DNA from 2 places in the Nocardia sp. NPDC058499 genome. Region 1 is predicted to be linked to the other one. Evidence: predicted binding sites of a transcription regulator. Region 1 holds the regulator's gene; the other holds the start of a gene.
The links. Region 1 encodes HspR, which represses chaperone genes until heat shock. Its sites were predicted from a motif close to ANNTGAGTNNNNNNNACTCANNT; they were not measured.
Positions count from the first base shown of each region.

Region 2: lon (endopeptidase La) is a predicted target of HspR. The motif match lies at 1,920-1,942, and genes of this name have one in related genera.

Region 1 covers NZ_JBHXMZ010000004.1:131,888-135,304, reverse strand. The annotation lists gene ACFWPH_RS14225 (globin domain-containing protein) at 1-475, shown strand, start outside; gene ACFWPH_RS14220 (FAD-binding oxidoreductase) at 628-1,410, shown strand; gene ACFWPH_RS14215 (heat shock protein transcriptional repressor HspR) at 1,699-2,112, opposite strand; gene dnaJ (molecular chaperone DnaJ) at 2,112-3,272, opposite strand; gene grpE (nucleotide exchange factor GrpE) at 3,324-3,417, opposite strand, start outside.
Region 2 covers NZ_JBHXMZ010000012.1:116,169-119,585, forward strand. The annotation lists gene lon (endopeptidase La) at 1-1,843, opposite strand, end outside; gene ACFWPH_RS29250 (alpha/beta fold hydrolase) at 2,408-3,175, opposite strand; gene ACFWPH_RS29255 (acyl-CoA dehydrogenase family protein) at 3,390-3,417, opposite strand, start outside.

The DNA of each region.
Region 1 (3,417 bases):
CCGCTGGCTCATCGGCGGGCCGCTCGGCGGGCTCCAGGTGGACCAGGACAGCGACCGCGACGTGCTCATGATCGGCTCCGGTACCGGTATCGCACCGCTGCGCGCGCAGTTGATCGAAATGGGCCGCCGCGGAATCAATCCGCGGGTCCACTTCTTCATCGGCGGCGCCTACCCCTGCGAACTGTACGACGTGGAGAACATGTGGCAGCTCTCGCAGAGCAACCCGTGGCTCACCATCGTCCCGGTCTGCGAACACAAGACGAACCCGTGGTGGTACCCGCATCCCACCGAGGACGCGCCCTACGGGATGCATCGGCGCCTGGTCGGAAACCTCGGCGCCGTGGTGGCCAGTTTCGGTGCGTGGGAGGATCGGCAGATCCAGATCGCCGGTTCGGCGAAGATGATCGCGGATACCCGGCGCGCGCTCCTCGCGGTCGGCACTCCGGAGGAGATCATCAGCACCGATCCGGTCTGAGCGGGTCCCCGGCCGGCAGCCCTTGCCGCACCTGCCGACCGGCCGGAGAATGGTGCGGTACTCCGTTCCGGCCCCCGCGAACCGCGCACGCCCGACCGGCTGCCTCGCCCACACCTGCGCCGACCGCACGATTCCGCTCCGAAGGACTGCCTGTGACCAATGGCCCCCGCGTCGACCCGCACCGCTCCGACCAGCCGACCCAGTGGTTCGCCGATGTGGTCGAACATCACCGGCTGCGCCACGATCTGGCGGTGATCCGGCTGATCGGCGAATACGTCCCGTTCACCGCGGGGCAGTCGGTGGAGATCGAGGTTCCGCAGTTCCCGGGGATGCGCCGCCGTTTCTCCCCGGCGCTACCGCCCTCGCTGGACGGCAAACTCGAATTCCATATCCGTACCGTGGCGGGCGGCTGGTGCAGTAGCGGGATCGTCGCCGACACCCGGCCCGGTGATCGCTGGAAACTGGCCGCACCGGCGGGCATGTTCAGTGTGGACCCCGACGGCGACGAAGTCGTGATGATCGCCGGCGGTACCGGATTGGCGCCGCTGCGGTCCCAGCTCCTGGAACTCGCCCGGCACGAGTACCCCCCGACCACCTACCTCTTCTTCGGCGGCTTCTCCCCCCGCGACCTGTACGCCGCCGATATGCTGGTCCTCCTCGCAGCGGACCTGCCGTGGCTCACCGTCGTACCGGTCGTGGAACGCCTCGAGGACCCGTCCTGGCCCGACGAATGGCACGACCGGCACCGGGTGGATATCGGCTTCGCCGACGACGACCTGATCCAGGGCACCCTCGCCGAGGTGGTCGGCTCCTACGGCAGTTTCAACCGGCATCAGGTCCTGGTGTGCGGGTCTCCCGCGATGACCCGTTCCACGGTGGAAAAGCTGCTCGACGCCGGAACCCCACCGGAGCGAATCCAATTCGAAGGCGCCTGATAAGGCAGAGCTCCGCACAGCCGTCCCCACAGCCACCGAGCAAAGAATTGATCGGCCCACTCTGCCCCTGACATGCCCAACGGCGACGCCGAGTGGAGCACACCCGATAGCGTCACCCCAGAACCCGACGTAACCAGCGGCGGAGCCGAGTCTTACGAGGCCCTGAGAGGTTTTGGCCCGTCCCTGCTGTCAGCGCTCGATGCGATGCGGCGAAGCCGCGAGTGTCGAGTGCTGACAGCAGGGACCAAGGGGGGCCAAAACCCGCGGCGCCGCAGGCGCCGCAGGAAATTACCGCCGCCGGTTACGGGGCTGCCAGACGACCAATGCGGTATTGCGCTGTGGCGGGATCAGTTCCGGCCGGTAATCCGGCCGGGCCCGTTCCCGTTCCAGCGCCGCGGCCAGTTCGACAACCCGCTCCTGCAGTTCGGATACCTGGTTGGTGAGTTCGATGATCCGTTTGATCCCGGCCAGGTTGACGCCCTCGTCCTGGGACAGCCGCTGCACTTCTCGTAGCAGCTCCACGTCCCGTTCCGAGTAGCGCCTACCGCCACCCGATGTGCGCTGCGGTGTCACCAATCCCAGCCGGTCGTAGGTGCGCAGTGTCTGCGCATGCATACCGGCCAGCTGAGCGGCCACCGAGATCACGAAGTATTCGGCCCGCGCCGAACTACTTTCGGATGCCCGTTTCGGATCGTTGGACATCACGCACCTGCCCATCCAGCTCTCGGATCGAAGCCGCTGGCCTTCTCCGCCTCCTGCAGCGCACGCATTGCGGCCACGGCGTCGTCGTCCAGCTTCGGCGGCACGGCGACCTTCACGGTGACCAGTAGATCACCGGCTCCGCCACCACGTTTGGGAACTCCGCGACCACGCACCCGCAGGGTGCGACCGTCGGCGGTACCCGGTGGCACCTTCACGCCGACCCGGCCCTCCAGAGTGGGCACCGATACGGTCGTGCCGAGCACCAATTCACTGTAGCTGACCGGCAGTGCCAGGGTGAGGTCGTCGCCGGTCCGGCCGAAGACCTTGTCCTGGCTCACCCGCACCGTGACGTACAGGTCGCCCGAGGGGGCGCCGCGCAGTCCGGCCTCGCCCTGCCCGGCCAGCCGGATCCGCTGCCCGTCGGCGATACCCGGTGGGATCCGCACATTGATGGTGCGGGTGCGGTTCTGGATGCCGTTTCCGTGGCAGTCCACGCACGGGTCGTCGATGATGGATCCGGTGCCGCGGCATTCGTCGCACGGTTCGCTGAAACCGAACGCACCCTGGTTCCGGCTCACCACACCGCTGCCGTTGCAGATCGGGCACACCCGCGGGCTGGTACCCGGTTTCGCACCGCTGCCGTGGCAGGTGGTGCACGGCGACGGGCTGGTCAGGTGCAGTGGAACCGTCACACCGCGCGCGGCTTCGCGGAACCCGAGGGTTGTCTCGGCCTCCACATCCGCACCCCGGCGCGGCCGGCTGGTGCGGGTACCGCTGCGGTTGAACAGCCCGCCGAACAGGTCGCCCAGGCCGCCGTCGGCGCCGCCGGCCTGCTGCCCGAAGATATCGCCCAGGTCGAATCCCTGGGTGAAACCGCCACCGCCACCCGGCGTGAAACCACCGCCCCGGCCGTACCCGCCGCCCGCGAACAGCCGGCGGGTTTCGTCGTATTCTGCGCGTTTGGCCGGATCCGACAGCACGGTGTGGGCCTCACTGACGGCCTTGAACCGTTCCTCGGCCTTGGCGTCCCCCGGATTGGCGTCCGGGTGCAGATCACGGGCGAGTTTGCGGTACGCCTTCTTGATCTCATCGGTGGAGGCGTCGGAGGAGACGCCCAGTTCCTTGTAGAAGTCCTTTTCGATCCACTCCCGCTGGCTCACCGGGCATCTCCTCCTTTCCCCATCGCTGCGCGATCCCGCGCCGCGGGATCACTAATTCGACGAACCGGCATCCGCATCCGATGCCTCCGCTGCTGCGGCTTCGGCCGCGGGAGCGGCATCGGCGGCGGTGTCGGCCGCGGTATCA
Region 2 (3,417 bases), on a different contig from region 1:
CCGCCGAGTCCGGGGTGAACCGGGGGCGGCCCAGGTACTCCTTCAGGTCGGCAACATCGATACGCAGGCTTTCGCCTAGCGCGGTGACACCGTCCGCGGCCTTCCCGCCCGGGCCGTAACCCAGTTCGGGGTCGTACCCCAGACCGCGCGCGGCATCCGCACCACGCTCGGTATCGGCCTCGAAGCCGCTCGTAGCGTCGTCCCCGAGACCGCTCGGGGTCGTACCGGAGATTCCGGTTTCGGATAACCGGGTTGCGGCCTTGCGCAGGATCTTGGCGATGAGCCGTTCCATCTGCCGGACCCCGGCTTCCCGGGTGTAATCGGCCGCGACCTCACGCAGTGCGGCATCGGTGACCTGGACTTCCCCGGCGGTCAGCGCATTGCGTTCCAGCTGGCGGGGCAGCAGGAAATCGCGGGCGATGGCCACCTTGTCGTCCTCGGTGTAGCCGTCCACGGTGATCACTTCCATCCGGTCCAGCAGCGGGCCGGGGATGGTTTCCATCACGTTGGCGGTCGCCAGGAACAGGACATCGGAGAGGTCGAGGTCCATATCCAGATAGTGATCCCGGAAGGTGTGGTTCTGGGCCGGGTCGAGCACCTCGAGTAGCGCCGACGCAGGGTCACCGCGGAAATCGGCACCCAGTTTGTCCACCTCGTCGAGCAGGACGACCGGGTTCATCGAACCGGCTTCCTTGATCGCCCGCACGATCCGGCCGGGCATCGCACCCACATAGGTGCGCCGGTGACCACGGATTTCGGCCTCGTCCCGGACACCGCCGAGCGCGACCCGCACGAACTTGCGGCCCAGCGCCCGGGCGACCGATTCGCCGAGCGAGGTCTTACCCACTCCGGGCGGCCCGGCCAGCACCAGCACCGCGCCCGACCCGCGACCGCCGACGACCTCGAGCCCGCGCCGGGCACGCCGCGCCCGGACCGCCAGGTACTCGACCATCCGGTCCTTCACCTCGTCCAGGCCGTGATGGTCGGCGTCGAGCACCGCCCGAGCGGCGGCGACATCGGTGGAGTCGGTGGTTTTCACCTGCCACGGCAGTTCCAGCACGGTATCGAGCCAGGTGCGGATCCAGCCGGTTTCCGGGCTCTGATCGCTGGACCGCTCCAACCGGGTCACCTCGCGCAGAGCCGCCTCCCGGACCGATTCCGGCAGATCGGCCTGCTCGACCCGGGTGCGGTAGTCGTCGGCGCCGTCCGGTTCGTCCTCGCCCAGTTCCTTGCGAATGGCGTTGAGCTGCTGGCGCAGCAGGAATTCGCGCTGGCTCTTCTCCATGTTCTCGCGAACCTCGTCACCGATCTTCTCGGTGACCTCGGCCTCGGCGATATGCGCGCGGGTCCATTCGATGAGCCGGTTCAGCCGCGCCGTGACATCCGGGGTTTCGAGCAGTTCCCGTTTCTGCTCGGCGGTGAGATAGGCGGCGTAGCCGGCGGTATCGGCGATGGCCGAGGGGTCGGTGAGCTGGTTGACGGCATCGATCACCTGCCACGCTTCACGGCGTTGCAGTACCGAGACCACCAGCTTCTTGTATTCGTCGGCCAGTTCCCGGGTGCGGCCGTCGGCGTCGGGGGTTTCGACCGGTTCGGCCTCCACCCACAGCGCGGCCCCGGGCCCGGTGACCCCGTGGCCGATCTTCGCGCGCCGTTCCGCCTTGAGCACGGCGGCGGGGGTACCGCCGCGCATCCGGCCGATCTGCTCGATGGTGGCGAGCACACCGTAGGCGGCGTACCCCTCGGTCAAGCGGGGAGCGAGCAGTACGGTTCCGGTCTTCGCGGCCTGCGCGGCATCGATCGCGGCCTGCGCGGATTCGTCCAGTTCGATCGGGACGACCATGCCCGGCAGCACGATGGGATCGGTCAGGAACAGCACCGGAAGATTCAGTGGTGTAGTCACGAACACAACCTCCAATAGTTGAGCTATCCCGACTCAACTTCTCGAGGTTCGTCGTTGTTCCACCCCGGCCCCGTGTTCGCCCAGGGCGAAGAAGCGGCGGCGCTCGACCGCATCAACAACGGCTCGGCCTCGGCACATCGCCGGCCGGCTCGTGTCGACGACGTCGGCCGGGCGCAGGATCGGTGTGAACGAACAGTGTGACACCCGCGAACACGCCGGTCCCGATGTAGACAGGGCACCGTGGTGACCTTCACATGGTCGTGGCCCCACAGGACCGGCGTGTTCAGTGGTACATGGCTTCGATCTCGGCGGCCTACTTCTCGGTGATGGCCTTGCGCTCGAGTGACATCTTCGGTGTGAGTTCATCACCGCCCGGCTCCCAGATCACCGGTAGCACGGTGTGTTCCTTGATCTGCTCCACGTTGCTCGGTCATAGTACGTTCTCCATTCGAAGCGGACGGCTGGACTCGGTGCAACCAGGCCGCGTGCGAGCCGGCGGAGGAGTCATGCGATCTCGCGGTGGCCGAGCTCGCAGTCGAGGAGCATGGCGGCGACAGCGTCGGGCGCATCCACCTGTGGGCAGTGTCCGACTTCGGGCAGAATCCGCACCCTCGCGGACGGAAATCGGTGTCGGGCGCGAATCGCGGCGGACGGCGGTATCAATGTGTCTCTGCCGCCGTGGACGATCAGGGTCGGCGGTAATGCTCCGGCCGGGTAGCCGGCATCGAACTCGCGCAGTAACGCACGACCGCAGGCAATCAAGCTGCCGATCGGCCGGGTACGCGCGAAGAGCTCGAGAAACCGGGTGACGTCTTCGGCAGAATTCGGCCGGTCACGCACGTAGAGCACGCGGTTGGCGACAGCCACTGCGCCACGACCGCGAAACACGGCAGCAGGCACGCGGATACGCGCGAGCAGCGATTCGGGGGGCCCGTACCGGCCGACGGTCACGGTGACCAGCGGCCGGTATCCGAAACCGGGAGCATCGCAAGGGACGGATGCCCGCACGGGCAGTTGCGGATTCAGCGCCGCACGCAGAGCAAGTCCCGCTCCCATCGAGTTGCCCCCGAGCACCACGCCTTCGGTGCCTGCGTGAGCACGCACCAGTGCGGCGACGTACGCGTCCAGGAGGGGCAATATCGGTTCGCCGGTACGGCGGCCGTTCACCGGCGGCAGATCCACCGCCACCGCGCGACGCCCCGCCTCGGCAAGGCGTTCGAGCACTCGCCGCCAGGTATCGGCGCGGTCGTAGATTCCATGCAACAACACCATCGGCGGACCGTCGCCCGCGACGCTGAGCTGACGCGTTCGCCAACCGTCGTAAACTTCGACCGATTCTGTCACCACATGGTGACCACTGCCTGGCTTCATTGCCATGTCTTCAACCTGGGTTGCCGGATCGATCTGCCTGGAAAACACCCGCCGCGTCCGCTCACGATCACACCGAGCCGCCGGTGGGATGCGAGCGGATGCGGCCCTGCGCGGCTCACTGGGCGAGCAATCCGTTGGCGACG